DNA from 2 places in the Pseudoduganella sp. jia 9 genome. Region 2 is predicted to be linked to the other one. Evidence: predicted binding sites of a transcription regulator. Region 2 holds the regulator's gene; the other holds the start of a gene.
What was found. Region 2 encodes LexA, which represses DNA repair genes until DNA is damaged. Its sites were predicted from a motif close to ACTGTATNNNNATACAGT; they were not measured.
Positions count from the first base shown of each region.

Region 1: a site for LexA is predicted at 4,937-4,954, ahead of ACY34H_RS07715 (putative DNA modification/repair radical SAM protein). Genes of this name have one in related genera too.

Region 1 is NZ_JBUPWE010000005.1:277,403-292,887, reverse strand. It holds gene grpE (nucleotide exchange factor GrpE) at 1-436, shown strand, start outside; gene dnaK (molecular chaperone DnaK) at 549-2,507, shown strand; gene dnaJ (molecular chaperone DnaJ) at 2,753-3,877, shown strand; gene can (carbonate dehydratase) at 4,033-4,701, shown strand; gene ACY34H_RS07715 (putative DNA modification/repair radical SAM protein) at 4,967-6,196, shown strand; gene ACY34H_RS07710 (UdgX family uracil-DNA binding protein) at 6,556-7,896, shown strand; gene ACY34H_RS07705 (TauD/TfdA dioxygenase family protein) at 8,039-8,941, shown strand; gene ACY34H_RS07700 (ABC transporter substrate-binding protein) at 8,960-9,955, shown strand; gene ACY34H_RS07695 (ABC transporter ATP-binding protein) at 9,957-10,793, shown strand; gene ACY34H_RS07690 (ABC transporter permease) at 10,790-11,674, shown strand; gene ACY34H_RS07685 (ANTAR domain-containing response regulator) at 11,717-12,316, shown strand; gene ACY34H_RS07680 (CmpA/NrtA family ABC transporter substrate-binding protein) at 12,316-13,482, shown strand; gene ACY34H_RS07675 (MFS transporter) at 13,800-15,113, shown strand; gene nirB (nitrite reductase large subunit NirB) at 15,162-15,485, shown strand, end outside.
Region 2 is NZ_JBUPWE010000024.1:59,601-75,085, reverse strand. It holds gene trpB (tryptophan synthase subunit beta) at 1-372, shown strand, start outside; gene trpA (tryptophan synthase subunit alpha) at 516-1,313, shown strand; gene accD (acetyl-CoA carboxylase, carboxyltransferase subunit beta) at 1,487-2,359, shown strand; gene folC (bifunctional tetrahydrofolate synthase/dihydrofolate synthase) at 2,486-3,772, shown strand; gene ACY34H_RS26790 (SPOR domain-containing protein) at 3,781-4,839, shown strand; gene ACY34H_RS26785 (CvpA family protein) at 4,886-5,374, shown strand; gene purF (amidophosphoribosyltransferase) at 5,415-6,935, shown strand; gene ACY34H_RS26775 (cystathionine gamma-synthase family protein) at 7,144-8,385, shown strand; gene ACY34H_RS26770 (hypothetical protein) at 8,651-9,439, shown strand; gene lexA (transcriptional repressor LexA) at 9,546-10,211, opposite strand; gene rpsF (30S ribosomal protein S6) at 10,575-10,964, shown strand; gene priB (primosomal replication protein N) at 10,980-11,270, shown strand; gene rpsR (30S ribosomal protein S18) at 11,301-11,591, shown strand; gene rplI (50S ribosomal protein L9) at 11,625-12,077, shown strand; gene ACY34H_RS26740 (replicative DNA helicase) at 12,387-13,772, shown strand; gene ACY34H_RS26735 (DUF47 domain-containing protein) at 13,846-14,472, shown strand; gene ACY34H_RS26730 (anion permease) at 14,496-15,485, shown strand, end outside.

The DNA.
Region 1 (15,485 bases), on a different contig from region 2:
CGCCACGGAAGCCAAGCTGGCCGAAATGCAGGATGCCTTCATGCGTGCCAAGGCCGAAGGCGACAATATCCGCCGCCGTGCCCAGGATGACGTGGCCAAGGCCCATAAATTCGCCGTCGAGAGCTTCGCCGAGGCCTTGCTGCCGGTGAAGGACAGCCTGGAGATGGCACTGAAGGTGGAGACGCCGTCCGTCGAGTCGCTGAAGGAAGGCGTGGAAATGACGCTGAAGCAGCTGACCTCCGCGTTCGAACGCAACAAGCTGCTCGAAGTGGTGCCCGCTGCCGGCGACAAGCTGGATCCAAACCGCCACCAGGCGGTGGCCATGGTGCCCGCCGAGCAGGAAGCCAATACTGTCGTCGCCGTTCTGCAAAAGGGTTACACGATCGCGGACCGCCTGCTGCGTCCCGCCATCGTCACGGCTGCCCAGCCGAAGTGATCCGTGGAAGCGTTGTTTATTCATCAGCGCTTCCTAAGCACTTGAAAAGCAAGAAGCTTTTCCGCATATAAGACTTATTCAGAAACTAATCCGTTACGAGGAAGAACAAACCATGGGCAAAATGATCGGTATCGACCTGGGCACCACCAACTCCTGCGTCGCCATCATGGAAAATGGCCAGCCGAAGGTCATCGAGAACGCCGAAGGCGCGCGTACCACGCCTTCCATCATCGCTTACCAGGAAGACGGCGAGATCCTGGTTGGTGCGCCGGCCAAGCGCCAGGCGGTCACCAACCCGAAGAACACGCTGTTCGCCGTGAAGCGCCTGATCGGCCGCAAGTTCGACGAGAAAGAAGTGCAGAAGGACATCGGCCTGATGCCTTACTCGATCAACAAGGCCGACAACGGCGATGCCTGGATCAGCGTGCGCGACAAGAAACTGGCGCCGCCGCAGATCTCCGCTGAAGTGCTGCGCAAGATGAAGAAGACCGCCGAGGACTACCTGGGCGAGGAAGTCACCGAAGCCGTGATCACCGTGCCGGCTTACTTCAACGACTCGCAGCGCCAGGCCACCAAGGATGCCGGCCGTATCGCCGGCCTGGACGTGAAGCGCATCATCAACGAGCCGACCGCGGCTGCGCTGGCGTTCGGCCTGGACAAGACCGACAAGGGCGACCGCAAGATCGCCGTGTATGACCTGGGCGGCGGCACGTTCGACGTCTCGATCATCGAGATCGCCGACGTGGATGGCGAGAAGCAGTTCGAAGTGCTGTCGACCAACGGCGACACCTTCCTGGGCGGCGAAGACTTCGACCAGCGCGTGATCGACTACATCATCGAAGAATTCAAGAAGATCAACGGCCTGGACCTGAAGAAGGATCCGATCGCCCTGCAGCGCATCAAGGCTTCGGCCGAGCGCGCGAAGATCGAACTGTCGTCGTCGCAGCAGACCGAGATCAACGAGCCGTACATCGCCATGGCGAATGGCGCGCCGGTCCACCTGAACCTGAAGATCACCCGCGCCAAGCTGGAATCGCTGGTCGAGGAACTGGTCGCCGCGACGATCGAGCCATGCCGTATCGCCATCAAGGATGCCGGCGTGAAGGTTTCCGACATCGACGACATCATCCTGGTCGGCGGCATGACCCGCATGCCGAAGGTGCAGGAAAAAGTGAAGGAATTCTTCGGCAAGGATCCGCGCAAGGACGTCAACCCGGATGAAGCCGTGGCCGTGGGCGCCGCGATCCAGGGTTCCGTGCTGTCGGGCGAGCGCAAGGACCTGCTGCTGCTGGACGTGACCCCGCTGTCGCTGGGTATCGAAACGCTGGGCGGCGTGATGACGAAGATGATCCACAAGAACACCACGATCCCGACCAAGTTCGCGCAGGTGTTCTCGACCGCCGACGACAACCAGCCTGCGGTGACCATCAAGGTCTACCAGGGCGAGCGTGAAATCGCCGCCGGCAACAAGGCGCTGGGCGAGTTCAACCTGGAAGGCATTCCGCCGGCATCGCGCGGCACGCCGCAGATCGAAGTGACCTTCGACATCGACGCCAACGGCATCCTGCACGTGGGCGCCAAGGACAAGGCCACCGGCAAGGAAAACAAGATCACCATCAAGGCCAATTCCGGTCTGTCGGAAGAGGAAATCCAGAAGATGGTGAAGGATGCCGAGCTGAACGCGGAAGAAGACAAGAAAGTGAAGGAACTGGCCGAGTCGCGCAACCAGGCCGACGCGCTGGTGCACTCCACCCGCAAGTCGCTGACCGAATATGGCGACAAGCTGGGTGCCGACGAGAAGGCGAAGATCGAAGCGGCGATCACCGACCTGGAAGGCGAGATCAAGTCCGGCGACAAGGCCACCATCGATTCCAAGGTGGCCGCGCTGACCGAAGCTGCGCAGAAGCTGGGCGAGAAGATGTACGCCGACATGCAGGCGCAGCAGGCAGCGGCCGGCGGCGGTGCGGACGCCGGTGCCGGTGCGGGCCAGCAGGCCGGCGGCGCAGACAACCGCGCGCAGCAGGATGACGTTGTCGATGCCGACTTCAAGGAAGTCAAAGACAACAAGTAACCCGCAGCCGTGGCAACGGCCAGCAGTCAAGTCAGGCTCATGGCGAGCCTGACCTAGCCGAGCGGAGCGGCCGTAGCACGGTGGCCCGCTCGGCTTTTGCATAATCGGCAGGATTTTGAGGTTGTTTCACAACGCCAACCTCGCCCGGTTCACCGGGCTACGGCGGCAAGCGGCGGCGCAGGTGGTCGCAACCCCGGCGTCCTGTTACAGTCTCCCTTCTATTCAGTTCAGTTAGGTGCCTGCATATGGCAAAGCGTGATTTTTACGAGATTCTCGGCCTGGCAAAAAATGCCTCCGAAGAAGAGATCAAGAAGGCTTATCGCAAGCTTGCGATGAAGTACCATCCGGACCGCAACCCGGACAACAAAGAGGCGGAAGAAAAGTTCAAGGAAGTCAAGGAAGCCTACGAGATGCTGACCAATCCGGAGAAGCGCGAGGCGTATGACCGCTATGGTCACGCCGGCGTGGATCCGAACATGGGCGGTGGCGGCTTCGGTGGCGCTGGCGGCTTCGGCGATGCATTCGGCGACATCTTCGGCGATATCTTCGGCGGCGGCGGCGGCCGGCGCGGCGGCGGACCCCAGGTCTACCGCGGTGCCGACCTGCGCTACAACCTCGAGATCACGCTGGAGCAGGCCGCGCATGGCTTCGACACGACGATCCGCGTGCCGGCCTGGGACAAGTGCGATTCTTGCCACGGCTCGGGCGCCAAGCCGGGCACGTCGCCGGTAACCTGTTCCACGTGCGGCGGCCACGGCCAGGTACGCATGCAGCAGGGCTTCTTCAGCATCCAGCAGACCTGCCCGAAGTGCCACGGCACCGGCAAGATCATTCCGGAACCGTGCCCCGCGTGCTCGGGCGCCGGCCGCATCAAGCGCAACAAGACGCTGGAAGTGAAGATCCCGGCGGGCATCGACAACGGCATGCGCATCCGCTCGTCGGGCAACGGCGAACCGGGTACCAATGGCGGGCCGCCGGGCGACCTGTACGTGGAAATCCACATCAAGGCGCACGCGGTGTTCCAGCGCGAAGGCGACGACCTGCACTGCGAAATGCCGATCTCGTTCGCGAAAGCGGCACTGGGCGGCGAAATCGAAGTGCCTACGCTGTCCGGCAAGGTGTCGTTCACCGTGCCTGAGGGAACCCAGTCCGGCAAGACGTTCCGCCTGAAGGGCAAGGGCGTGAAGGGCGTGCGCTCCGGCTATCCGGGCGACCTGTTCTGCCACGTGGCTGTCGAAACGCCGGTCAAGCTGACCGACAAGCAGAAGGAACTGCTGCGTGAGTTCGAACGCGCCACCAGCGAAGGCGGCGCGAAGCACAGCCCGCAGTCGAAGACCTGGATGGACAAGGTCAAGGACTTCTTCGAGTGATTGCCCGGGACGGGCGGCAGCCCGTTCCAGGAGACCGCTACCAAAAAAGTACGTTCGGCCGACCGGACATTAATCGGGTAAACTGGCCATTGTATCTACGGCCGCCGCGTTGTGAGGCCTGCAACCGGCGGCCTTGTCACGTCTGAAAGGAAATCATGAACGATACCAAGCCTTCCGACCTGCGGGAACTGCTGAACAACAACCGCCGCTGGGCCGATTCGATGGTCGAGCGCGACCCGGAATTCTTCCAGCGCCTGGCAAACCAGGCTTCCCCCGAATACCTGTGGATCGGCTGCTCGGACAGCCGGGTGCCCGCCAACGAACTGCTCGGCCTGTTGCCAGGCGACGTGTTCGTGCACCGTAACATCGCCAACGTCGTCGTCCACTCCGACCTGAACTGCCTGTCCGTGCTGCAGTTCGCGATCGAAGTGCTGAAAGTGAAGCACGTGATCATCGTCGGCCACTACGGCTGCAAGGGCGTGCACGCCGCGCTGACCGGCGCCCGCGTCGGCCTGGTCGACAACTGGCTGCGCCACGTGGCCGACGTCAGCCAGAAACACGAACGCTACCTGGGCACCGTGCTCGACGAGCGCGTGCGCAGCGAAAAACTGGTGGAACTGAACGTGGTCGAGCAAGTGGTCAACGTCAGCTCGACCACCATCCTGCGCGACGCCTGGGACCGCGGCCAGCAGGTCACCGTGCATGGCTGGGTGTACGGCATCAACGACGGCCACCTGCACGACCTGGGCATGACGATCACGCAATTCTCCGAACTGCAGGAGAAACTGAAAGACCGCCTCACCAACAACTACAGCGCCGCCTGACCAAAACTGCAAAACTGGGGACGTACCCCTGTTTTGAGGAAAGATCTAGAAACTGGGGACGTACCCCTGTTCTCAGGAAAGATCATGATTGTCGCTGCACGTTCGTGCGACATGTCCTGGCACCCCGCAAGCCGATAGTTGCCTGGAAACAGGGGTATGTCCCCTGTTTTTTTCGAACCGTAACTGACCCGGTTTTCCATGCGCTCCTGCGGTGTCCTGAACAGGACTTCGGTATACTGTATATCTGTACAGTTAGGTGCCGAAAATGGAGCTGAACGACAAACTTGAAATCCTGGCCGATGCGGCGAAGTACGATGCTTCCTGCGCCAGCAGTGGTGCGCCGAAGCGTTCCTCCGAGGGCAAGGACGGCCTGGGTGCCACCAACGGCATGGGCATCTGCCACAGCTATACGCCGGATGGCCGCTGCGTTTCGCTGCTCAAGATCCTGCTGACGAATTTCTGCATCTACGATTGCCAGTATTGCGTGAACCGCCGCACGTCGAACGTGCCGCGCGCCCGTTTCACCGTGCAGGAAGTCGTCAAACTCACCGTCGACTTTTACCTGCGCAACTACATCGACGGCCTGTTCCTCAGCTCCGGCATCATCCAGTCCGCCGACTACACGATGGAACAGCTGGTTGCCGTCGCGCGCGAGTTGCGCGAAGTGCACCAGTTCCGCGGCTATATCCATTTGAAGACGATTCCCGATGCCGACCCGGCGCTGATCGACGCGGCCGGCCGCTATGCCGACGGGCTGTCCGTCAACATCGAACTGCCCACGCAGGACAGCGTGCAGAGACTCGCGCCTGAAAAGAACGTCCACACGATCAAGCTGGCGATGGGCAATATCCGCTTGAAGCTGGACGAGAAGGAAGGCGAGCCGAAGGCACCGAAGTTCGCACCGGCGGGACAGAGTACGCAAATGATCGTGGGCGCCGATGCCAGCGACGATGCGCGCATCCTCACCACCGCGGAAACGCTGTACGGCAGCTACAAGCTGAAGCGCGTGTACTACAGCGCGTTCAGCCCGATCCCGGAAAGCCCGAAGAGCGTGCCGCTGGCGCCGCCGCCGCTGCTGCGCGAGCACCGGCTGTACCAGGCGGACTTCCTGTTGCGCAGCTACGGCTTCCAGGCGAAGGAACTGCTGCCCGCATCGGGCAACCTGTCGCTCGACATCGACCCGAAGCTGGCCTGGGCGCTGACGCACCGCGAGCACTTCCCGATGGACCTGAACCGCGCCGAGCCGCAGATGATCGCGCGCATTCCCGGCATCGGCATCCGCAATGCGCAGCGCATCGTCGAGCTGCGCCGCATGCGCCAGGTGCGCTGGGCCGATCTCACCCGCCTGCGCTGCAGCATGAAGAAGGTGGCACCGTTCATCGTGACCGCCGACTACCGGCCGGCGCGCGACACCACGCCGTCCGACACGCTGCGCCGTGCCATGGCCGACGTACCGCAGCAGATGGCCCTGTTCCCCGAACTGCAGGCTGCATGACAGCCGACGCCGTGGCGCGGGCGCTGTCCGGCCAGCCCGTCGTGGTCGCATCGTTCGGCGAGTGGCGCGCCGCTGCGCGGGATTTGATCGTGCGCCGCATTCGGCCCGAATACGTACAATGGGTTCTGCAGGATGGCGGCGGAGACCTGCTGAGTGCAATGCCTCCCATGGCTGTAGGTGAGCTGGCTCTCGACTCGGGTAGCAAGGCAGTAAATGAAGCAGCAGTTGAAGTAGCCGCAGTTGAAGTACGCAGCAAGGCAGTAGCTGAAGTAGCAAGTGAAGTAGCAAGTGAAGCAGCAAGTGAAGTAGAAGGTGTAGTTCGCAGCAAGGCAGTAACCGAGTCGGCACCAGCAAGCAGTTTGGCAAGCAAGTTGGCCAGTGAGGAAACTCATAACCCCGATGAGCGATCGGACCCGCCGCCCCCGAATCCTTCACCAGGCGTGCAGCCGCGTGTCTCCCGCAAGCTGATGGAGATGCTGCAAGGCGCCGCCTGCTATCGCGCCCACGACCGCTGGGCCTTCCTGTACCGTGTGCTGTGGCGCTGGCATGGTGGCGAACACGAGGTCATATCGATGGCGGATGAAGACGGCGCGCGCCTCCACCACATGGTACGGGCGGTGCGGCACGAAGAACACGACATGCATGCCTACCTGCGTTTTCGCGAGCGTCCCGAAGAAGCGGGCGCGCCGCGTTTCGTCGCGTGGTTCGAGCCGGCGCACGACGTCCTGCCGCAAGTCGCGCAGCACTTCGCAAAACGCATGGGCAAGACCAGCTGGATGATCGCCACACCCGAAGCCACCGTGCTGTGGGATGGCGCCACTTTGCACACCGGCGCGGCCCTGGCGCGCAGCGCGGCGGACTTCGACGATGCCGGCGAAGCGCTGTGGCTCACTTACTACCGCAGCATCTTCAATCCCGCCCGCCTCAATGCGGACATCATGCACGGCCATATCCGGCAGCGGTTCTGGAAGAACCTGCCGGAAGCGGCCGTGGTGCCGCACATGGTCACGCAGGCTGCGGCCGGTGCCCGCAAGGTGGGCCAGCTCGATACCGTCGGCAAGCGCGGCGGCACCACGATCCCCATCGCGCCGGACAAGGCGGCGCCCGAACGCCAGCAACCCAGTTCACTGGACGATTGCCGCCGCTGCGACCTGTGGCAGAACGCCACGCAGGCCGTGGCGGGGCAGGGCGCGCGCCGCGCCAGGATCATGCTGGTAGGCGAGCAGCCGGGCGACCAGGAAGATCTGGCCGGCAAACCCTTCGTCGGCCCGGCCGGCGACCTGCTGGACAAGGCGATGGATGAAGCGGCCCTGGATCGCCGCACCGTCTATGTCACCAACGCGGTCAAGCACTTCAAGTGGGAACCGCGCGGCAAGCGGCGCCTGCACAAGACGCCCGCGCAGAAGGAAGTGATGGCCTGCCACTACTGGCTCGAGGCGGAACTCGAAACGGTCGCACCGCAGGTGCTGGTGGCCCTCGGCAGCACGGCATTGAAATCGATCCTGCAGACCGGCAGCGCAACGATGAAGGACTACATGGGCGCGCCGTTCGAGCATGAAGGGCGCTGGGTTGTCGTCACCTACCACCCCGCCTATGCACTGCGGGTACCCGACCGGGAATCGCGCCAGGCGGCGTTCGCGGCGATCGTCGAAGCGCTGAAGACGGCGCAGCAGCTGGCCGGCGGGCCGGCGACAGGCTGACGCAAACCGCATATCGATAGCAAAAAGCATTCGTTTTCATCATGATGCGGGCGGCATAGACTGGTTTCACTCGACTGGTGCCGTGGCCGTGGAAAGCGCGGCGCCTGGCGAGCTTCCGACCCCGCCAGATGGAGCGCATCACATGTCCGCAGTATTGAGCGAAGCCGTAACGCGTGCCGCAGTTCCCCTCAAAACAGAGCTGCGCATTCGCCCGTTCGAAGGTCCCCTTGGCGCTGAAGTGATTGGCCTCGACCTGGCACGGCCGCTCTCCCGCAAGGCCTTGTTGCAGCTGCATGCCGCCCACCTGGAACACCACGTACTGGTGTTCCGGGACCAGCGCATCACGCCGCAGCAGCAGGTGAATTTTTCGCGCCTGTTCGGTCCCTTGCAAATCCATGTGCTGAGGAATTTCCAGCTGGCGGGGTATCCGGAAGTCCTCGTCGTATCGAACATCGTCGAAGGCGGCAAGCCGATCGGGCTTGGCGACGCCGGCCATTTCTGGCATTCCGACCTGTCGTACAAGGAAAGGCCCAGCCTGGGCTCGCTGCTGCATGCCCAGGAACTGCCGGCCGAAGGGGGCGACACGCTGTTCGCCAACATGCACCTGGCCTACGACACGCTGCCGGAAGCGGTGAAGCGGCAGATCCGCTACGCCAGGGCCGAGCACAGCTACCTGAAACAGTATGCCGAACTGCAGCGCCGCAGTCCGTGGCGCCCCAACCTCACGCAGGCGCAGATCGACGAAGTCAAGCCGGTGGTGCATCCGGTGGTGCGCACGCACCCGGAAACGGGACGGCAGGCGCTGTTCGTCAGCGAGCATTTCACGACCCGCATCGTCGGCCTTCCCGACGACGAGAGTGCCGCGCTGCTGAAGGAACTGTTCGCCCACAGCGTGAAGCCGCGGCACGTCTACCGCCACCGCTGGCAGCCGCACGACATGGTGTTCTGGGATAACCGCTCGCTGATGCACCTGGCCGCCGGCTGTCCGGCCGACCAGCGCCGCAAGCTGTACCGCACCACCATCGAAGGCGACGTGCCTTACTGATTCCACCGGACAGAGACAATGAAACCACTGAAGATCGCCGCCGGCGCCCTCGCGCTCGTACTCGCCACCGGCGTCCATGCCGAAGGCACCATCCGCATCGCCCAGCAGTTCGGCATTCCTTTCCTGCTGTTGAACATCGCGCAGGAGCAAAAGCTCATCGAGAAATACGGCAGGCAGAATGGCGTGGACGTGAAGGTCGAATGGAAGCAGCTGTCCGGCGGTGCCGCCATCAACGACGCGCTGCTGGCCGGAAGCATCGATATCGCCGGCGCCGGCGTCGGCCCGCTGATCACCGTGTGGGACCGCACGAAGGGCCGCCAGAACGTGCGTGGCGTGGCATCGCTGGGCAGCTTTCCGTACTACCTCGTCACCAATAACCCGAAAGTGAAATCGATCGCCGACTTCACCGACCAGGACCGCATCGCGCTGCCCGCGGTCACGGTCTCCGTGCAGTCGCGCATCCTGCAGCTGGCGGCGGCGCAAAAATGGGGCGACAAGGAATTCGCGCGGCTCGACAAGCTCACGCAAACGCTGCCGCATCCGGATGCCACCACCGCCATCATCTCGAACGGCACCGAGATCACGACCCATTTCGCCACGCCGCCGTTCCAGGAGCAGGAGCTGGCGCAGAATCCGAACGCGCGTGTGATCCTGAAGTCGTACGAAGTGCTGGGCGGCCCGGCTTCAGCCACGCTGTTGTACGCCACCGAAAAATATCGCAAGGCCAGCCCGAAAACGCTGCGCGCGTTCGTGCAGGCGCTGGCCCAGGCGGCGGATTATGCGTCGAAGAACCCGGAAGGCGCGGCCGACATCTACCTGAAGGTCAACAAGAGCAAGGTCGACCGCGCGCTGCTGGTGAAGATCTTCCGGAATCCCGAAGTGCAGTTCAATATCGCGCCGCAGAATACGCTGAAGCTGGCGCAGTTCATGCACCGCGTGGGTGCCGTGAAAAACCGGCCGGCCACCTGGCGCGATTACTTCTTTGACGAGCCGCTGGTGGCGAAGGGGAGCTGACATGGCACCGCTGCAGGTTGTCCGCCCGTCGTCGCCCGCCGGAGCACTGTTGAGCGCCCGCGGCGTCACGCTCGAATACCGCAGCGGCGGCAATGCCGTGCGCGCCACGCAGGACGTCGATTTCGACGTCTTCGGCGGCGACCGCTTCGTGCTGCTGGGCCCTTCCGGTTGCGGCAAGTCGTCGCTGCTCAAGGCTGTCGGCGGATTCATCGCGCCGGCCGCCGGTACGATCACGCTGGGCGGCAAGCCGGTCACGCAGCCCGGCCCGGACCGCATCTGCGTGTTCCAGGAATTCGACCAGCTGCCGCCATGGAAGACCGTGCTGGAAAACGTGGCCTTTCCCTTGCTGGCCTCGAAAAGCTGCGGGCGCGCCGAAGCCAGGGAACGGGCGCGGCACTGGATCGCCCGCGTGGGACTGGACCGCTTCGAGAACGCCTATCCGCACACGCTGTCCGGCGGCATGAAGCAGCGCGTGGCGATCGCCCGCGCACTGGCGATGCAGCCGGCCGTGCTGCTGATGGACGAGCCGTTCGCCGCGCTCGACGCCCTCACGCGGCGCACCATGCAGGAAGAACTGACGACACTATGGGAGGATGCGCCGTTCACGTTGCTGTTCGTCACCCACTCGATCGAGGAAGCGCTGGTGGTCGGCAACCGCATCCTGCTGCTGTCGCCCCATCCGGGCCGCGTGCGCGCGGAACTGAACAGCCACCAGTTCGGCCTGCACAGCGCCGGCAGTGCCGATTTCCAGCAGGCCGCGCAGCGCATCCACCACCTGCTGTTCGGCGCGCCATCGCTGGCCGGGACTGCCGATGAACACGAAAGGATCGCACTGTGAACCCTGCGAGTCCATCGATCCCGCCGATCCGCCAGGAATTCCAGTACGAGCTGGCGCCCGCCGCGCCGGCGTCGCTGCAACGGCGGCTGCCGGCCACGCAACGCCTGTGGCAGCAGGGCTGGCTGCGCAAGACGGTACTGCTGGCCGTGCTGGCGCTGCTGTGGGAGCTGGCCGCGCGCTGGCAGGACAACGACCTGCTGCTGCCGACGTTCCTGCAGACGGCGCGCGCCTTTGCCGAAGGCATCGCCAGCGGCGAGCTGGCCGAGAAAATCCAGGTATCGCTGGCCGTGCTGGTGCAGGGCTATGTCGCCGGCATTGCGCTGGCCTTCGTGCTGACGGCGCTGGCCGTCTCCACGCGCCTGGGCCGCGACCTGCTGGAAACGCTGGTCGCCATGTTCAATCCCCTGCCGGCCATCGCGCTGCTGCCGCTGGCCATGCTGTGGCTGGGACTCGGCAATGCCAGCCTGGTGTTCGTCATCGTCCATGCGGTGCTGTGGCCGCTGGCACTGGGGACCTATGCCGGCTTCCAGTCGGTACCGGCCACGCTGCGGATGGCCGGGCGCAACTACGGGCTGGCCGGGCTGCCGTTCGTCGTCCAGATCCTGGTGCCCGCCGCGTTGCCGGCGATCGTTTCCGGCCTGAAGATCGGCTGGGCCTTTGCGTGGCGCACGCTGATCGCCGCCGAGCTGGTGTTCGGCGCATCGTCCGGCAAGGGCGGTTTGGGCTGGTACATCTTCCAGAACCGCAACGAACTGTATACCGACAAGGTCTTTGCAGGCCTCGCCGCCGTGATCCTGATCGGGCTGGCCGTCGAACACCTGCTGTTTGCCGCGCTGGAGCGCAGCACCGTGCAACGCTGGGGAATGCGATCCAACGGCTGAGTTGCTCACCAATCTGGCACAATTATTGCTCTGCAATAGGGCATGAGCCGCCATCTCCGCATCGTTTTAGTTCACCCTCCCCACGAAAGTGACGCGTCGCTGCGCGCCACCGCGCTGCACGCGGGCCTGATCGAGGCCGGTTACGAGCTGGTGGCGTCGCTGCCGGCCGATTTTCATTTGCCGGAAGAGATCGCCCGCCTGCAGCCGGACATGATCATCGTCGATGCGGAATCGGACGCGCGCGACGTGCTGGAGTACATCGTCGTGGCCACCCGCGACGAGCGCCGCCCGATCGTCATGTTTACCGAGGACGACAACCAGTCCTCGATGGATGCGGCGATCGACGCGGGCGTGTCGGCCTACATCGTGGCCGGTCTGAAGCCGGAACGCATCAAGCCGGTGCTCTCCGTGGCGCTGGCGCGCTTCCGCAAGGAGCAGAAGCTGCTGGACGAGCTGCAGGACACGAAACTGAGGCTGGCCGAGCGCAAGGTGGTCGACCGCGCCAAGGGCTTGCTGATGAGCCGCCATGGCATGACCGAGGACCAGGCCTACCAGCGGCTGCGGACGATGGCAATGAACAAGAACCTGAAGCTGGCCGACATCGCCCAGCGGATACTGGACGTGGAGGACTTGCTGGGTTGATGCACTTATCGTGCGGCCCGGCCGGAGCAGTCATGCATATCGAAAAAACAACTGTCAACATAGGATTCAACCCGCTGACCGACTGCGCCTCGGTCGTCATGGCGGCCATGCTGGGCTTCGACGAGAAGCACGGCATCCGCATCGTGCTGTCGCGCGAAACCTCGTGGGCCGGCGTGCGCGACAAGCTGATGACCGGCGAGCTCGATGCCGCTCACGCGCTGTATGGCCTGGTCTACGGCACCCAGCTGGGCATCGGCGCGCAGCCGCGCGACATGGCCGTGCTGATGAACCTGAACCGCAATGGCCAGGCCATCACGCTGTCGCGCCGGCTGGCGGAGCAGGGCGCCACGGACGGTGCCTCGCTGGCCGCCCTGATGGCCCGCGAGCCAAGGCAGTATGTCTTCGCCCAGACCTTCCCGACCGGCACCCATGCGATGTGGCTGTATTACTGGCTGGCTGCCCACGGCATCCACCCGCTGAAGGACGTGCGGGCGATCACCGTGCCGCCGTCACAGATGGTCTACAACCTGGTCGAGGGCTACATGGATGGCTTCTGCGCCGGAGAACCGTGGGGCAGCCAGGCAGTGATCGACGGCGTCGGCGTCACCGTCGCGACCAGCCAGCGCATCTGGCCCGACCATCCAGAAAAAGTGCTGGGCGCCTCCCTGGAATTCGTGCACGCCCATCCGAACACATGCCGGGCACTGATCGCGGCCGTGCTGGAGGCCGGCCGGTGGATCGATGCCAGTGAAGAAAATCGCCGCGCCACCGCTGAAATCATCGCCGCCGTACCCTACGTGAACACCGACAAGGCGGCGATCCTGCCGCGCATGCTGGGCCGCTACGACGATGGCACCGGACACGCATGGCAGGACGGCCACCCGATGCGCTTCCACCAGGACGGGCAGGCGAGCTACCCGTGGCTGTCGGACGGCATGTGGTTCATGACCCAGTTCCGCCGCTGGGGCCTGCTGAAAACCGACCCCGATTACCTGGCGGTGGCGCAGTCGGTCACCCAGTTGCGCCTGTACCGCGAGGCGGCCGAAATGGCCGGCGTGCCGGTACCCGCGGACCTGCTGCGCAGCTCGACACTGGTCGACGGCCGCATGTGGGATGGCGCCGACCCGGCCCGCTACGCAGCCTCGTTCCCGATCCACCAGCGCTGAACGCTGCATTGCACCATAAGCGGGCGGCACTGCACCGCCAACTTGCATGCCGCCCTGCTTTTTCCGCTCCAGCGCACGGCGCGGCACCTGCTCTCCCCCTGACGAAGCCCAAACAAAGCTGGCACGCCTCTTGCAAAGTACAGGGCAAGAGGTCAATGGCGATCTCCTGAACATTGCATAGCCGTCCCAATGGCGGGGCGGCATCAGGACAACGGCGTCCGGGCAGACTCACGAAACTTGTTTCACGAAACACGTTTCCGCGATTCTGCCCGGGCGCCTTTTTTTTGCTTGTAGCTTCCGATAACAGGGATGAAAAAATGACCAGCAACGTGACCCGCAAAGCTGACAGCATCAAGCTCTTCTCGCTAGCCACGCCGCAGATGCGCGCATTCCACCTGGCGTGGCTGGCATTCTTCGCCTGCTTCTTCGCCTGGTTCGCCTGCGCACCGCTGATGCCCGTGATCAAGGGCGAATTCAACCTGACGGCAGGGCAGATCGCCAACATCAACATCGCCGCGGTGGCGATCACGATCCTGGTGCGCATGATCATCGGTCCGATGTGCGACCGCTACGGCCCGCGCAAGGCGCACACCGCGCTGCTGGTGTTCGGCTCGATTCCCGTGTTCGGCGTGGCCGCTTCGCAAAGCTATGAGAGCTTCCTGTTCTTCCGCATGCTGATCGGCGCGATCGGCGCCAGCTTCGTCATCACGCAGTACCACACGTCGGTGATGTTCGGCCCGCGCGTGGTCGGTACCGCCAACGCGGCCACGGCCGGCTGGGGCAATGCCGGCGGCGGCGTCACGCAGGCAACCATGCCGCTGATCATGGCCGCGATCCTGATGCTGGGCGTGTCGGAAACCATGGGCTGGCGCCTGGCCTTGATCGTGCCGGGCGTGCTGATGATCATCGTCGGCGCGCTGTACTGGAAATTCACGCAGGACTGCCCGCAAGGCAACTACGCCGAGCTGCGCAAGGCCGGCATCGAGATCGAAGGCGGCAAGAAAGGCGGCTGGGACAGCTTCAAGCTGGCCGCCGCGAACTACCGCGTATGGCTGCTGTTCATCACCTACGGCGCCTGCTTCGGCGTGGAACTGTTCATCCATAACGTGGCCGCCACCTACTACGTCGACCAGTTCGACATGTCGCTGAAACAGGCTGGCCTGGCCGCCGGCAGCTTCGGCCTGCTGGCGCTGTTTGCCCGTGCCCTGGGCGGCTTCGTGTCCGACAAGATGGCCCTGCGCGGCAGCCTGAATGCCCGCGTCACGCTGCTGTTCATCCTGATGCTGGGCGAAGGCGCTGGCCTGATCTGGTTCGCCAAGGCCGATACCGCCACGGTTGCCATCTTCGCCATGCTGTCGTTCGGCATGTGCGTGCACATGGCTTGCGGCGCTACCTACGCGCTGGTGCCGTTCATCGACAAGCGCGCACTGGGCGGCGTCACCGGCATCATCGGCGCCGGCGGCAACGTCGGTGCGGTCGCCGCCGGTTTCCTGATGAAGGGCGTGGGCAGCACGCAGCAGACGCTGTCGATCCTGGGCTTCCTGGTGCTGATTTCCGCGGCCTGCGCGATCGCGCTGCGGTTCTCGGCCGCCACCAACGAAGAACATGCGCTGGCCCGCGCCGCCGCCTGATTTGCATCGCAAGTTTTGAATACTGATTACTGAGTCACGGAGCAGAACATGAAAATCGTCGTCATCGGTCATGGCATGGTTGGCCACAAATTCCTCGAAAGCCTGGCGGACAACCCCGTCGCCGGCATGCAGGTCACGGTGCTGTGCGAAGAACCACGCCCGGCCTACGACCGCGTGCACCTGTCGGAATTCTTCAGCGGCAAGAGCGCGGACGACCTGTCGCTGGTGAAGCCGGGCTTCTTCGACCGCTCCGACATGGTGCTGCGCCTGAATGCGCGTGCCGAGTCGATCGACCTGGCGGCGAAGACGGTCACCGCCAGCACCGGTGACATTCTGTCTTACGACAAGCTGGTGCTCGCGACTGGTTCTTAT
Region 2 (15,485 bases):
AAAGGCTACCCGGGCGTGCTGCACGGCAACCGCACCTACCTGCTGCAGAGCGACGATGGCCAGATCATCGAAACGCACTCCGTGTCCGCCGGCCTCGACTACCCGGGCGTGGGCCCCGAACATGCCTGGCTGAAGGATTCCGGCCGCGCGCAATACGTGTCGATCACCGACGAGGAAGCGCTGAAGGCCTTCCACGACTGCTGCCACATCGAAGGCATCATCCCCGCGCTGGAATCGTCGCACGCGCTGGCCTACGCCGCCAAGCTGGCCGCCACGCTGCCGAAGGACCAGATCGTGCTGGCCAACCTGTCCGGCCGCGGCGACAAGGACATGCACACCGTGGCCGAGCGGATGGGCATGAACTTCGGCTGAAAGTTGCTCAAAACCGGGGTCTGACCCCGATGTCGAGAAATATCGCCGACATTCGGGTCGGGAAGGCGTGATCGCTTGCTGGCGATCACCGCTCCACGACCCTGTTCCGCTCCCACATCCAAGAAACATTTGCCGAGAATAATATGTCCCGTATCGCCCAGACGTTCGCCGCGCTGAAAGCGCAAAACAAGACCGGTCTCGTGACCTTCATTACCGCCGGCGATCCAGCGCCGACATCGACGGTGCCGCTGCTGCATGCCCTGGTGGCGGGCGGTGCCGACGTGCTGGAACTCGGCGTGCCGTTTTCCGATCCGATGGCCGAAGGCCCCGTCATCCAGCGTGCCTGCGAGCGCGCACTGGTGCATGGCGTCGGCATCCGCCATGTGTTCGACTACGTGCGCGAATTCCGCAAGACCAACCAGCACACGCCGGTGGTGCTGATGGGGTATGCCAACCCGATCGAGCGCATCGGCGTCGATGCCTTCGTCGAGCAATCCCGGGAGGCCGGGGCCGATGGCGCGATCGTCGTCGATTACCCGCCCGAGGAATGCGAAGAGTTCGCCGCGAAAATGCGCGCCGCCGGCCTCGACCTAATCTTCCTGCTGGCACCGACCTCGACCGAAGAGCGCATCGCGCAGGTTGCCAAGGTCGGCAGTGGTTTCTCCTACTATGTGTCGCTGAAGGGCGTGACCGGTGCCGGCCACATCGACACCGCCCAGGTGGCCGAGCGCATCGCGGCGATCCGCCAGCACGTCAGCCTGCCGATCGGCGTGGGCTTCGGCATCCGCGATGCCGCTACCGCGAAGGCGCTGGCCGGCGTGGCGGATGCCGTCGTCATCGGCAGCCGGATCATCCAGGAAATCGAAGCATCCGAGCCGGAGCAGGCGCCGGCCGCCGTGCAGGCTTTCGTTGCCGGCATCCGGGAAGCGCTCGACGCGTAAATTTCATGGTCGGGCCCGTGTCCCCGTGCTGGCGCCGGGACATGGGCCGGCCATTGCCTTCGCAGGCCGCATGGAATCTCACGTTCGTGCATAAAATTGTCAATTTTGAATGTTCGACACGACAGGCGGAAACGGCTACACTTCGCCCCTAAGTTAGAGCAACAGGAGAAAATATGAGCTGGTTGGAAAAACTGCTTCCCCCCCGCATCCAGCGCTCGGAAGCCGCCGCCCGCAAGACGATGCCGGAAGGCCTGTGGGTCAAGTGTCCCTCCTGCGAGGCGGTGCTGTACCGTACCGATCTCGAGTCGAACCTGCATGTCTGCCCGAAATGCGATCACCACATGCGCATCCGCGCCCGCGAGCGCCTCGATGCGCTGCTCGACGCCGGCGGCCGCTATGAGATCGGCCAGGAAACGCTGCCGGTCGATTCGCTGAAGTTCAAGGACAGCAAGAAATATCCGGACCGCCTGAAGCAGGCCATGGAAGCCACCGGCGAGACCGATGCGATGGTATGCCTGGGCGGCTCGATCATGAGCCTGCCCGTCGTCGTCGCCTGCTTCGAGTTCGAATTCATGGGCGGCTCGATGGGTTCCGTGGTCGGCGAACGCTTCGCCCGCGCGGCCCAGGTGGCGCTCGAGCAGAAGGTGCCGTTCATCTGCATCACCGCCACCGGCGGTGCGCGCATGCAGGAAGGCCTGCTGTCGCTGATGCAGATGGCCAAGACGACGTCGATGCTGACCAAGCTGTCCGAGAAGAAGCTGCCCTTCATCAGCGTGCTGACCGACCCGACGATGGGCGGCGTGTCGGCTTCGTTCGCCTTCATGGGCGACGTGGTGATGGCCGAGCCGAAGGCGCTGATCGGTTTTGCCGGCCCGCGCGTGATCGAGAACACCGTGCGCGAAAAGCTGCCGGAAGGCTTCCAGCGCAGCGAATTCCTGCTCACCAAGGGCGCGATCGACATGATCGTCGACCGCCGCAAGATGCGCGAAGAAATCGCGCGCCTGCTGGCGCTGCTGCAGAACCAGGCCGCCGAAGTGCTGGCGTGATCGTCCTGGAATAACGCCACCGCAGCGCGGCACGACGGGGCCGGGTCCGCAGGGACCCCGGCCCCGTTTCACGTCCTGCGATAGAATCACGTCTTTGCGCACAACCCCCGCTTTTCTCCAACTGACATGCCCACCCCGACCACCCTGCCAGAATGGCTTGCGCTGCTGGAATCGCGCCACGCCGAAACCGTCATCAACATGGGCCTCGACCGCGTGCGCGCCGTCAAGGAACGCCTGCAGCTCCAGTTCACCTGCCCGGTGATCATGGTGGCCGGCACCAACGGCAAGGGCTCCACCTGCGCGATGCTGGAATCGATCCTGCTGCGCGCCGGCTACCGGGTCGGGCTGTACATCAAGCCGCACTTCCTCGACTTCAACGAGCGCGCCCGGGTCAATGGCGATCTGGCCTCGGACGCCATGCTGGTCGAGGCCTTCGATGCGGTCGAGGCCGTGCGCGGCGACACGCCGCTGACCTACTTCGAATTCACCACGCTGGCGATCATGCACCTGATGAGCAGGTCGGCACTCGACGTGGCGATCCTCGAAGTGGGCCTGGGCGGCCGCCTCGACGCCGTCAACGTCATCGATGCCGATGTCGCCATCGTCACCAGCGTCGACATCGACCATGTCGATTACCTGGGCGGCACGCGCGAGCAGATCGGCTTTGAAAAGGCCGGTATCTTCCGGCCCGGCAAGGCGGCGATCTGCAGCGATCCGGTGCCGCCGCAGGCGCTGGTCGACCATGCCAACGCGATCGGTGCCGACCTGTGGCTGATGGGGCGCGACTTCAACTATGCCGGCGACAAGCAGCAGTGGAACTATGGCGGCCGCAACCAGCGCCGCAACGCGCTGGCCTATCCGAGCCTGCGCGGCGCCAACCAGCTGCTGAACGCCTCGGCCGCGCTGGCTGCCCTGGAAGTGCTGAAGAACGAGCTGCCGGTCGGCGCGCAGGAAGTGCGCCATGGGCTCGTCACCGTCGAACTGCCGGGCCGTTTCCAGGTGCTGCCTGGCCGCCCCACCGTGATCCTCGACGTGGCGCACAATCCCCATGCGGCTTCGGCATTGAACCAGAACCTCGGCAACATGGGTTACCACCCGTACACGTTCGCGGTGTTCGGCTCGATGCACGACAAGGATATCGATGGCGTCATCAAGGCCATCGGCGGCTCGATCGATCACTGGTGCCTGGCAACGCTGCCGTCGCCGCGCGCCGCCAGCGCATCGGAACTGGCCGCGAAAGTGCAGGGTACCGTGCCGGACCCCCATGAAAAAACCGTCAATGTCTTCGATACCCCGGCACAAGCTTTTGCAAATGCAATGAGCCGGGCGGGCGAGAATGATAGAATTGTGGTCTTTGGCTCGTTCCTGACGGTGGCCGGCGTCATGGCCGCCCGAAAATCCTCTCTTCACTGATATCACGCATGGGCTTGTTCTCGAAATTCGGCAAAAACAAGCAGCAGTCCCCTGAAGACAGCGGCTACTACCGCGCAGCGGATGACCGCGCGATCACCGAGCGGGCCCGCTCCAAGCGCGCTTCGTCCGCCGACGGCAGCGCCGGCGCGACCCGCGGCCGCGGCCGAAAGGATGCGCCCGATCCGGTACTTCCCGAGAAAAAGCGCGCGCGCCGCCGCCTGGTCGGGGCGATCGCGCTGGCGCTTGCCGTCGCGATCGGCCTGCCGATGGTGCTCGATTCCGAGCCGAAGCCGCTGGCCAACGACATCGCCATCCAGATTCCGCCACGCGACAAACCCGACACCGACCAGCCAGCGGGCAGCAAGCCGGACAGCGAGCCGGCCAGTGAGCCCGACAGTGAGCAGTCCGGCGACAGCAAGACCGCGCAGGCCGAGGCGCTCGACCAGAGCGAGGAAATCGTCGAACCGGAAGACCATACCCCGGTGGTTGCCGCACCGCCGCGGCCGCTGCCCGAACCGGTGAAAGCCGAGCCGGCGAAGGTGGCCAAGGTGGAAGCGAAGCCGGAGCCGAAGCATCAGGCGAAGCCGGAACCGAAGCCTGCGCCGAAAGTGGCGGGCTGGGATGAGCCCAAGCCCGAGCCGAAGAAGGTTGCCGAGATCCGGCCTGAACCGAAGAAGCCTGAACCCAAGGTGGCTGAACCCAAGGTGGCTGAAGCAAAGCCTGAACCGAAGCAGGAAGCCCGGCACGAGGCGAAGCCGGCAGCGAAGTCCGACGACGCGGCGCGCGCACTGGCACTGCTGGAAGGCAAGGCGGCTCCAGCGCCGGCCCCGGCCGCGGCGGATAGCGGCCGCTACGTGATCCAGGTGGCTGCGCTGGCCGCCCGCGACAAGGTCGAGGAATTGCAGGGCAAGCTGCGCGATGCCGGCATCCGGTCGTTTACGCAGAAATCGCCCTCCGGCGAACTGACCCGTGTGAAGGTGGGGCCGTTCGGCAGCCGCGAGGAAGCGGAAAAGGCCAAGGCGAAGCTGCAGAAGATCGGCCTGTCGGGCAGCCTGAGCCCGGCCTGACGCACTGCCGGATTCGCGTGACCACCTTTGCATACCAATGCCCGCGTTGACCATCTTCGATTACCTGGTGCTGTTCGTGCTGATTACCTCCATCATCGTCAGCACGCTGCGGGGCCTGGTCAAGGAAATGCTGTCGCTGCTGGGCTGGATCGTGGCCTTCGTGGTTGCCAACGCCTACAGCGGGGAACTCGCGGCCTTGTTGCCGGCCGCGATTCCTGGCGAAGCAGTACGGCTGATCGTGGCGTTCCTGGCACTGTTCATCGGCGTGCGCATCCTGATGGGCTTGCTGTCGATGGCCGTGTCGGCACTGGTCGAGGCCGGCGGCATGACACTGGCCGACCGCGGCCTGGGCGGCCTGTTCGGCCTGGGGCGCGGGCTTGTAATCGTGCTGGCGGGCGTCATATTGTGCGGCATGACGTCGATCCCGCAGCAGGACTTCTGGCGCGAGGCACTGTTCTCCCCCATCGCGGAAACGGGCGTGCGTACCGTGAAACCGTTCCTTCCCGCTGCCGTGGCGCAGCATGTGCAATTTTAGAATTTCTACCATCAAGCAGCACCCTGTTCAGGAGCACAATATGTGTGGCATCGTCGGCGTCGTTTCCCATCAACCTGTCAACCAGCTGCTGTATGACGCGCTGCTGCTGTTGCAGCACCGCGGCCAGGATGCGGCCGGTATCGCAACGAATCACAGCAGCATGTTCTCGATGCACAAGGCGAACGGCCTCGTGCGTGACGTGTTCCGCACCCGGAACATGCGTTCGCTGATGGGCAATTCGGGCATCGGCCACTGCCGCTACCCGACGGCCGGTTCGTCGTCGGAAGAGGAAGCGCAACCGTTCTACGTCAATGCGCCGTTCGGCATCACGCTGGCGCACAATGGCAACCTCACCAACTGGGAACAGCTCAAGACCGAGATGTTCAAGAACGATCGCCGCCACATCAACACGGACTCCGATTCGGAAGTGCTGCTGAACGTGCTGGCGCACGAGATCATGCGCGCCACCACCGGTTATTCGCTGGATGCGGGCACGCTGTTCGACGCCGTCACGGTGCTGAACCGCCGCGTGCGCGGTGGCTACGCGGCCGTGGCGCAGATCGCCGATGTCGGCCTGCTGGGCTTCCGCGACCCGTACGGCATTCGCCCGCTGTGCCTGGGCATCAACGAGACGGAGCAGGGCACCGAGTACATGCTGGCGTCCGAATCGGTGGCGCTGGAAGGCGCCGGTTTCCGCTTCGTGCGCGACGTCGAGCCGGGCGAAGCCGTGTTCATCGATGCCGACAACAAGCTGCACGCGCGCATCTGCGCCGACAACCCGACGCTCAATCCGTGCGTGTTCGAATACGTGTACCTGGCGCGTCCCGATTCCGTGATCGACGGCGCCTCCGTCTACAGCACGCGCCTGAAGATGGGCGAATACCTGGCCGAGAAGATCAAGCGCGAAGGCCTGGCGGACGACATCGACGTGGTGATGCCGATCCCCGATTCGTCGCGCCCCGCCGCGATCCAGCTGGCACTGCGCCTCGGCAAGGAATACCGCGAAGGCTTCATCAAGAACCGCTACATCGGCCGCACCTTCATCATGCCGGGCCAGGCGCTGCGCAAGAAATCGGTGCGCCAGAAGCTGAACGCCATCGGCGACGAGTTCAAGGGCAAGAACGTGCTGCTGGTCGACGATTCGATCGTGCGCGGCACCACCAGCCGCGAAATCGTGCAGATGGCGCGCGACTCCGGCGCCAAGAAAGTGATCTTCGCCTCCGCCGCGCCGCCGGTGCTGTACCCGAACGTGTACGGTATCGACATGCCGACGCGCGACGAGCTGATCGCCCACGGCCGCACCGTCGACGAGGTATGCAAGGAAATCACCGCCGACGCGCTGGTGTACCAGGATCTCGACGACCTGAAGAAGGCAATCTCCGACGTCAACCCGGCGCTGACCAGCTTCGAAGCCTCCTGCTTCGACGGCAAGTACATCACTGGCGACGTATCGGCCGACTACCTCGACCGCATCGAGCATGCGCGCCACAACCCCAAGGCGAAAGTCGAAGACGCCGCGCGCACGCAGCTGAACCTGAACGCGGCCACCACCGAAGCGTAAAAACCAAGGGCTCCTCGCGGAGCCTTTTTTTCCGCGCCAAGCCGAGTGCCCGAGCGTTGCAAAACAACCGAATGCAACATCGGGGACAGTCCCCAACGTTGTACAACGTTGTAAGACCACCGAAATGTGAAATTGGGGACTGTCCCGGATTGCCGGGCCACCAGTGTCAAACAGCCAGCGCGTGCTGGTTACTTTCTCCCGCTACGACATGAACGACAAGAAAAACTACGGTTTCACCACCACGATCCTGCACGGCGACCGCCAGAAAACCATCGAGCAGGGATCGTTGCACAAGCCGGTCCACACATCCGTCGCCTTCGGTTATACCGATGCGCGCCAGCTGGCCTCGGTGTTCCAGGGCCGCGAGCCGGGCTTCCGCTATGGCCGCCAAGGCAATCCGACCGTTTCCGCACTGGAGGAAAAGGTCAACAAGATGGAGGGCGGCGTGGCCACGCTGTGCTTCGCCACCGGCATGGCGGCGATCGGTGCCGTGTTCCAGGCGCTGCTGCGCGCCGGCGACCACGTGGTGTCGTCGTCGTTCTTGTTCGGCAATACGAACTCCCTGTGGCAGACGGTGGCGGGGCAGGGCGTGGGCGTGGACTTCGTCGACGCGACCGATGTCGCCAATGTCGAAAGCGCGCTGAAGGAGAACACGCGCATCGTGTTCGTCGAGACCATCGCCAATCCGCGCACGCAGATTGCCGACCTGGAGCGTATTGGCGCGCTGTGCGCCGCGAAAGGCATCCTGTACATCGTCGACAATACGATGACGACGCCTTACCTGTTCCAGCCGAAAACGGTGGGCGCGGGCCTGGTCGTCAATTCGCTGACGAAATCGATCGCCGGCCACGGCAATGCGCTGGGCGGCAGTCTGACCGATACCGGCGCCTATGACTGGGGCCGCTTCCCGAACATCTTCGAGAACTACAAGAAGGCTGCCCCGGCGATGTGGGGCATCACGCAGGTGCGTGCCAAGGGCTTGCGCGACTTCGGCGCTTCGCTGGGGCCGGAAGCGGCGCACCACATCGCCGTCGGTGCCGAAACGCTGGCGCTGCGCATGGAGCGCACCTGCGCCAACGCGCAGGCCCTGGCGGACATGCTGGCGGCCGATCCGCGCGTGGCAGCCGTGCATTATCCCGGCTTGCCGTCGCACCCCCAGCACGGCATCGCCACCGGCCTGTTCAAGGCCTACGGCTCGCTGTTCAGTTTCGAACTGCGCGATGGCATCGACTGCTTCGATTACCTGAACCGCCTGAAGATCGCCGTGCCGGCCTCCAACCTGGGCGACACCCGGACGCTGGTGATCCCGGTCGCCCACACGATCTTCTACGAGATGGGTGCCGAGCGCCGTGCCTCGATGGGCATTGCCGAATCGCTGATCCGCGTATCGGTCGGCATCGAGGACACGGCCGACCTGGTCGACGACTTCCGCCTGGCGCTCGACGCGTAACCGGTGCATGAGCGGCACATAAGTGGCCCATGAGTGGCCATAAGCGGCGCATGAGCGGCACATGAGCGGCACATGAGCGGCGCAGGCGGGTGCGACTCCGCTCCCGCCTGCCGCCGGCGTACAGCGGTCGCGCGCGGCGCTATGCATGTTGCATACGACTGTAGCCTTCCTGCAACAAATGGTGCAAATGCCAAGTACCCCGCGCCATTGGCGCATGAATGGCTTATTCTTTTGTTTTATTCCTAATACATCAAAAGGAGCTGTCGTGAAACATGCCGCGTTTTTCCTTGTCGCCGCAGTGATTGCCAATTCTGCCTTCGCGGATGATCTTGCCGAGGCCAAGCGGCTGCTCGAAACGCGCGCCTATGCCCAGGCAAGCGCGATCTACGAGCGCCTTGCGGCGGCCGGCAACGCGGATGCGCAGTTCCATCTCGGCGAAATGCACTGGTATGGCGAGGGCTACAAGGCGGACGATGCGGCGGCGCGGCAATGGTTCCAGAAAGCCGCGACAGCCGGCAGCAAGGAAGCGGCCGCTGCGCTGGAAACGATGCGCCTGCGTGAAACGCGGCGTGCCGACATCGATTACTACGTGCAGCAGTACGATGGGGCCGACCTGGCGTACGCGAAGTACCAGTGCGCGACGCCGGATATTCCAGCGTCGTCTCTCGGCAAGGACGCCGTGACGCGCGTCAACAAGCAGTATTCGGCGTGGCAGGAGTGCTATAACGGTTTCGTCCAGCAGTTGCAGAATGCGATGCCGGCCGGTTCGAAGATTCCCAGGGACGTTGCCGACCTGATGAACGAACAGGAGTTCGACGGCGCCCGCCAGCGCATGGAAAGCGCTTATGCCAGGCTGGCCGCGGAAGGGAAGGCGCAGGCCGAACCGCTCGTGGCCAGGTATGACAGCTGGTTCCAGGCATCGGAAAAACTGGCGATCCAGGCCAACGAGCGCTTCAAGGCCGACAAGGTGGCATCGGACGCCATCAACCGGGACTTCCAGAGCCGCCAGAATGACTTCCGCGGCCGCATCGCGACGCCGCCCACCAGGCGCTGAGCGCCAGCAGGCCTGCTGCCCGGAGCGTGGGCGCACTGCCGGATATGCCCTGCGCTGACAGCCATGCGGCTCGTCAGCGCATCCCGTCAAGGCAGCGGCTGAGCCATCAATGCCAGGTGCGCAGGAGGCCGACGGCCAGGCCTTCGAGTGCGAATTCGTCGTCCGGCGTTACGGTGATGATCTTGAAGTCTGGGTTTTCCGGCAGCAGTTCGATCGTGGAACCGGTACGGCGGTAGCGCTTCACGGTCACTTCGCTGCCGATGCGGGCCACGACGATCTGGCCGTTCTTGGCACTGTCCACTTTCTTCACCGCCAGCAGGTCGCCATCCATGATGCCGACGTCGCGCATCGATTCGCCGCGCACCTTCAGCAGGAAATCGGGCTTCGCTGAAAACAGCGCCGGGTCGACGCTGTAGGTTTTTTCCAGGTTTTCCTGCGCCAGGATCGGCGAGCCGGCGGCCACGCGGCCAATCAGCGGCAACTGCATCAGCAATGCCGCAGGCACCTGCGGCAGGAAGTCCGTGCCGGATTGCGCCGCGGCCGGGTTGGCGCGCGCGCGCTCGCCCAGCAGGCGGATGCCGCGCGACGTGCCGGCGGTGATTTCAATGGCCCCCTTGCGCGCCAGCGCCTTCAGGTGCTCTTCGGCCGCATTGGCCGACTTGAATCCCAACTCGGCGGCGATCTCCGCGCGGGTCGGCGGGAAGCCGGTGGATTCGATGGCGTCCCTGATCAGGTTGAGAATTTGTTCCTGCCTTGCGGTGAGCTTGATCATGACCAGATTGCTGTGTATATAGACAGTCTGTATTTTTGTACAGTGTCGGCGTGAATGCAAGGGAAAACCCTCCCGGGCGAGAAATATTTCCCGAAAAATGGGGACGGACCCTGTTTTCCAGGAAAATTTCCGCGCAAGACGGCGCTACGCCGTTGCGCCAGGCCGTCATTTCACGCCTGCCGGTGTGACGCGGGATGCCGCGAAACCGGCCCGGAAGGCTGCTTCCGGCTGCTTTCGGGTCGGTTGCCGCCCGGCCGCGCGGCTAGCCAGCGCCGAAAAATCCTGCTATGCTTGCGGGCTTACCTCTTCCCACACCTGTCTTGACGCCAGGGTGGGCTATCAACAGTCCTTAAGGGAGTTTGCATGCGTCACTACGAAATCGTATTTATCGTCCATCCGGACCAGAGCGAGCAAGTGCCCGCGATGATCGAACGTTACAAGGCCAGCGTGACCTCGCGCGGCGGTAACGTGCACCGCGTGGAAGACTGGGGCCGCCGTCAAATGGCGTACTCGATCCAGAAACTGGCCAAGGCACACTACATCTGCCTGAACATCGAGTGCGACAACGATACGCTGGTCGAACTGGAAACCGCGTTCAAATTCAATGATGCCGTGCTGCGCCACCTGACCGTCAAGATGAAGAAAGCGGAAACCGCTCCTTCGCCGATGATGAAGTCGGTCCAGCGTGAAGACGCCGCCAAGAGCCACCGCGCCGAAGCCGCGGCCGCTCCTGCAGCAGCAGCAGCAGCCTAAATCCACGGAGTCTTGCTGAACGAGCTGAGGTTTACCGGCCTGATCACCGAGCGGGAAGTCATTCGCTATACCCCCGCCGGGCTGCCGATCGTGAATGCAATCTTGCAGCACAGTTCGCAGCAGATCGAGGCAGGCATCGCCCGCCTGACGGAGTTTGAGATCGCCGCGGTTGCCGCGGGAGAGATTTCAGGCCGTTTCAGCGGCGCGCCACTGGGAGGCACCTACGAATTCACGGGGTTCCTCGCCAGGAAAGGCCGCAACAGCAAGAGCCTGGTTTTTCACATCATTGATTTTCGTGCCGCCTGAGCGACACAATATTTAATACAGGAGCCTAAAATGGCATTCGGTAAAAAGTTCGACAAAAACAAAGCCAAGCTGAAAGAAAAGCGCAAACAGCAGAACCCGCTGTTCAAGCGTAAGAAGTTCTGCCGCTTCACCGCCGCTGGCGTTGAGCAGGTCGACTACAAAGACGTCGACACCCTGAAAGATTTCATCCAGGAAAACGGCAAGATCATGCCGGCACGCCTGACCGGCACGAAGGCGCACTACCAGCGTCAAGTGGATACCGCGATCAAGCGCGCGCGCTACCTGGCCCTGCTGCCGTACACCGATCTGCACCACGCCTAATCGGCAGCAGTACAGATAGAACTGGAGAACATTATGCAAATCATTCTGCTGGAAAAAGTTATCAACGTCGGCAACCTGGGCGACGTGGTGAAGGTCAAGGACGGCTACGCACGTAACTTCCTGATCCCGCAAAAACTGGCACGCCGCGCCACCACGGCCGCCGTGGCCGAGTTTGAAACCAAGCGCGCCGAACTGGAAAAAGCCGCCGCCGAAAAGCTGGCTGCCGCACAAGGCCAGGGCGAAAAGCTGAACGGCATGACCGTGACCGTGTCGCAGAAGGCCGGCGTCGATGGCCGCCTGTTCGGCTCCGTCACCAACTTCGACATCGCCGAAGCCCTGTCGAAGGCCGGTTTCCCGGTCGAGAAAGCTGCCGTGCGCCTGCCGAACGGCCCGCTGAAGACCACCGGCGAGCACCCGGTGTCGGTTTCCCTGCACACGGACGTGGTGGTCGATGTGACCGTCGCCGTCGTGGGCGAAACCGCCTGATTGCCGGGATTCTTTCCTCGGTAAGACAGTCGTACAATTAAAAAAGCCGGGTTCGCCCGGCTTTTTTATTGCCGGCGCCGGTGCCGCGAGGCCCTGCATGCAGCCCGCGCAGCAGCGCCGAAGCGGCACCCGAAGCATGCGTCCGCAACACGCTGTTTCCGCTGCCGCATGAAGCGCGACAAGCCTGACATTTGGCTGCTATAACAGAGCTGCGAGGGTGTCATCAAGCTGTCACAAAGCTGCCGGCAGGGCAGCGATCTTGCCAACCATTATGAACTTTGGCCTGCTTATGCAGGTATAATGCGCGCCATGAATGCCCCATCCGACCCGCAAGTCGATTCCCTCCGTATCCCGCCCCATTCCATCGAAGCCGAACAATCGGTGATCGGCGGTTTGTTGCGCGATAACGCCGCATGGGACCGCATCGCCGACTTCATGCACGCGGAGGATTTCTACCGTTACGACCACCGGATCATCTTCGAACAGATGATCCGCCTGATCAATGGCGGCAAACCGGCCGACGTGATCACCGTGTTCGAAGCGCTGACGATGCTGGGCAAGGCCGATGAAGTGGGCGGCCTGCAGTACCTGAATGCGATGGCGCAAAACACGCCATCGGCGGCGAACATCCGCCGATATGCCGAGATCGTGCGCGACCGCGGCGTGCTGCGCAAGCTGATCACCGTGGCCGACGAAATCTCCGGCAATGCGTTCAGCCCGCAGGGCAAGGAAGTCAAGCAGATGCTCGACGAAGCGGAGTCGAAGATCTTCGCGATCGCCGAGCAGGGCTCGCGCGGCTCGTCCGGCTGGACCGCGGTGCAGCCGCTGCTCACCCAGGTGGTCGAGCGCATCGACGAACTGTACAGCCGCGACAGCGGCAGCGAGATCACCGGCGTGCCGACCGGCTTTGCCGACCTGGACAAAATGACGTCCGGCCTGCAGCCCGGCGACCTGGTCATCGTGGCCGGCCGTCCATCGATGGGCAAGACGGCATTTTCCGTCAACATCGGTGAGAACGTCGCCATCGAAGCGGGCCTGCCCGTTGCCGTCTTCTCGATGGAGATGGGCGGCGCGCAGCTGGCGATGCGTATGCTGGGCTCCGTTGGCCAGCTCGACCAGCATCGCCTGCGTACCGGCAAGCTGAACGATGAAGACTGGCCGCGCCTGACGCACGCGATCCAGAAAATGAATGAAGCCCAGCTGTACATCGACGAGACGCCGGCGCTGAATCCGATCGAGATGCGCGCCCGCGCGCGCCGCCTGGCGCGCCAGTGCGGCAAGCTGGGCCTCATCATCGTCGACTACCTGCAGCTGATGACGGGCTCGCAGCAAGGCGACAACCGCGCCGCCGAGATTTCCGAGATCTCGCGATCGTTGAAGGGCCTGGCGAAGGAGCTGCACTGCCCGGTGATCGCGCTGTCGCAGCTGAACCGCTCGCTGGAACAGCGGCCCAACAAGCGTCCCGTGATGTCCGACCTGCGCGAATCCGGCGCTATCGAACAGGATGCGGACGTCATCATCTTCCTGTACCGGGACGAGGTCTACAACCCCGACTCACCGGACAAGGGTACCGCCGAGATCATCATCGGCAAGCAGCGTAACGGCCCGATCGGCGCGATCCGTCTGACATGGATGGGCATGTACACCAAGTTCGGCAACTACACCGGTAATCTGTCGATCTACCAGGGCGACTGATCACCAGCACCAAGAGGGGCCGCTTAGAGCAGCGGCCCCGGCAGCACCCCCGAATCAACCAACGGAGAATAATATGTTTGGACGCCTGATGCCCACCGAGGGCAAATTCTTTGACCTGTTCAACCAGCATGCTGAACTGTGCGTCAAGGGCGCGAAAGAAATGCTGGGCCTGATGACCAATTTCGATGACCTGGAAAACCGCGTGCATGCGATCGAAAGCATCGAGAAACAGGCCGACAAGATCACCTACACCACGGTGGACCTGCTGCACAAGACGTTCATCACGCCGATCGACCGGGACGACATCCACAAGCTGATCACCAAGATGGACGACATCCTGGACATGATGGAAGACGCCGGCCAGACCGTGTCGCTGTACGACCTGCATGCCGTCACGCCGGAAGCCAAGCGCCTGGCCGAGCTGGTGCTGGCCTGCTGCGAAAAGGTGAAGGAAGCCGTGGCCCTGCTGTCGAACATGGACAATGCCCGCGACATCGTCGGCATCTGCGAGGAAATCGACCGCCTGGAATCGGACGCCGACCATGTAATGCGCGCCGCCATGTCCAAGCTGTTCCGCGACGAGCCGGACGTGCGCAACCTGATCAAGATGAAGGCGATCTACGAGATCCTGGAAACCGTGACCGACCGCTGCGAAGACGTGGCCAACATCATCGAAGGCATCATCGTCGAGAACGCGTAAGCGTCGCACGGTAAAACAACAACATGCAGACCTTAGAAATCAGCATCTACGCGCTGGGGCTCCTGATTGCCCTGGCGCTGCTCTTCGACTTCATGAACGGCTTCCACGACGCCGCGAACGCGATCGCGACGGTCGTCTCGACCGGCGTCCTGAAGCCGCAGACCGCCGTGGCGATGGCCGCGTTCTTCAACTTCGTGGCGATCTTCGTCGTCGGCCTGCACGTGGCGACGACGATCGGCAAGGGCACCATCGACCCGCACGTGGTGGACCATCACGTGATCTTCGGCGCCCTGGTGGGCGCCATCGTGTGGAACGTGATCACGTGGTACTACGGCATTCCGTCGTCGTCCTCGCACGCGCTGATCGGCGGCCTGGTAGGCGCGGCAGTCGCCAAGGCCGGTACCGGCGCACTGATCGCCAGTGGCCTGATCAAGACCGTGATCTTCATCGTCGTGGCACCGCTGCTGGGCTTCTTCCTGGGCACGCTGATCATGCTGATCGTGTCCTGGGTGTTCGTGAAGTCGACACCGCGCCGCATCGACACATGGTTCCGCCGGCTGCAGCTGGCCTCCGCGGCCGCCTACAGCCTGGGCCACGGCGGCAACGATGCGCAGAAAACCATGGGCATCATCTGGATGCTGCTGATCGCTTCGGGCCACGTCGCGGCCGACGCGACCGAGCCGCCCACCTGGGTGATCGTGTCGTGCTACGGCATGATCAGCTTCGGCACGCTGTTCGGTGGCTGGCGCATCGTCAAGACGATGGGCCAGAAGATCACCAAGCTGAAACCGGTCGGCGGCTTCTGTGCCGAAACGGGCGGCGCGATCACGCTGCTGATGGCCTCGTTCTGGGGCGTGCCCGTCTCGACCACGCACACGATCACCGGCGCGATCGTCGGCGTCGGCTCCGCGCAGCGCCTGTCGGCCGTGCGCTGGGGCGTGGCCGGCAACATCGTCTGGGCCTGGGTCTTCACGATTCCCGCTTCGGCGTTCGTGGCCGCCATCGGCTGGTGG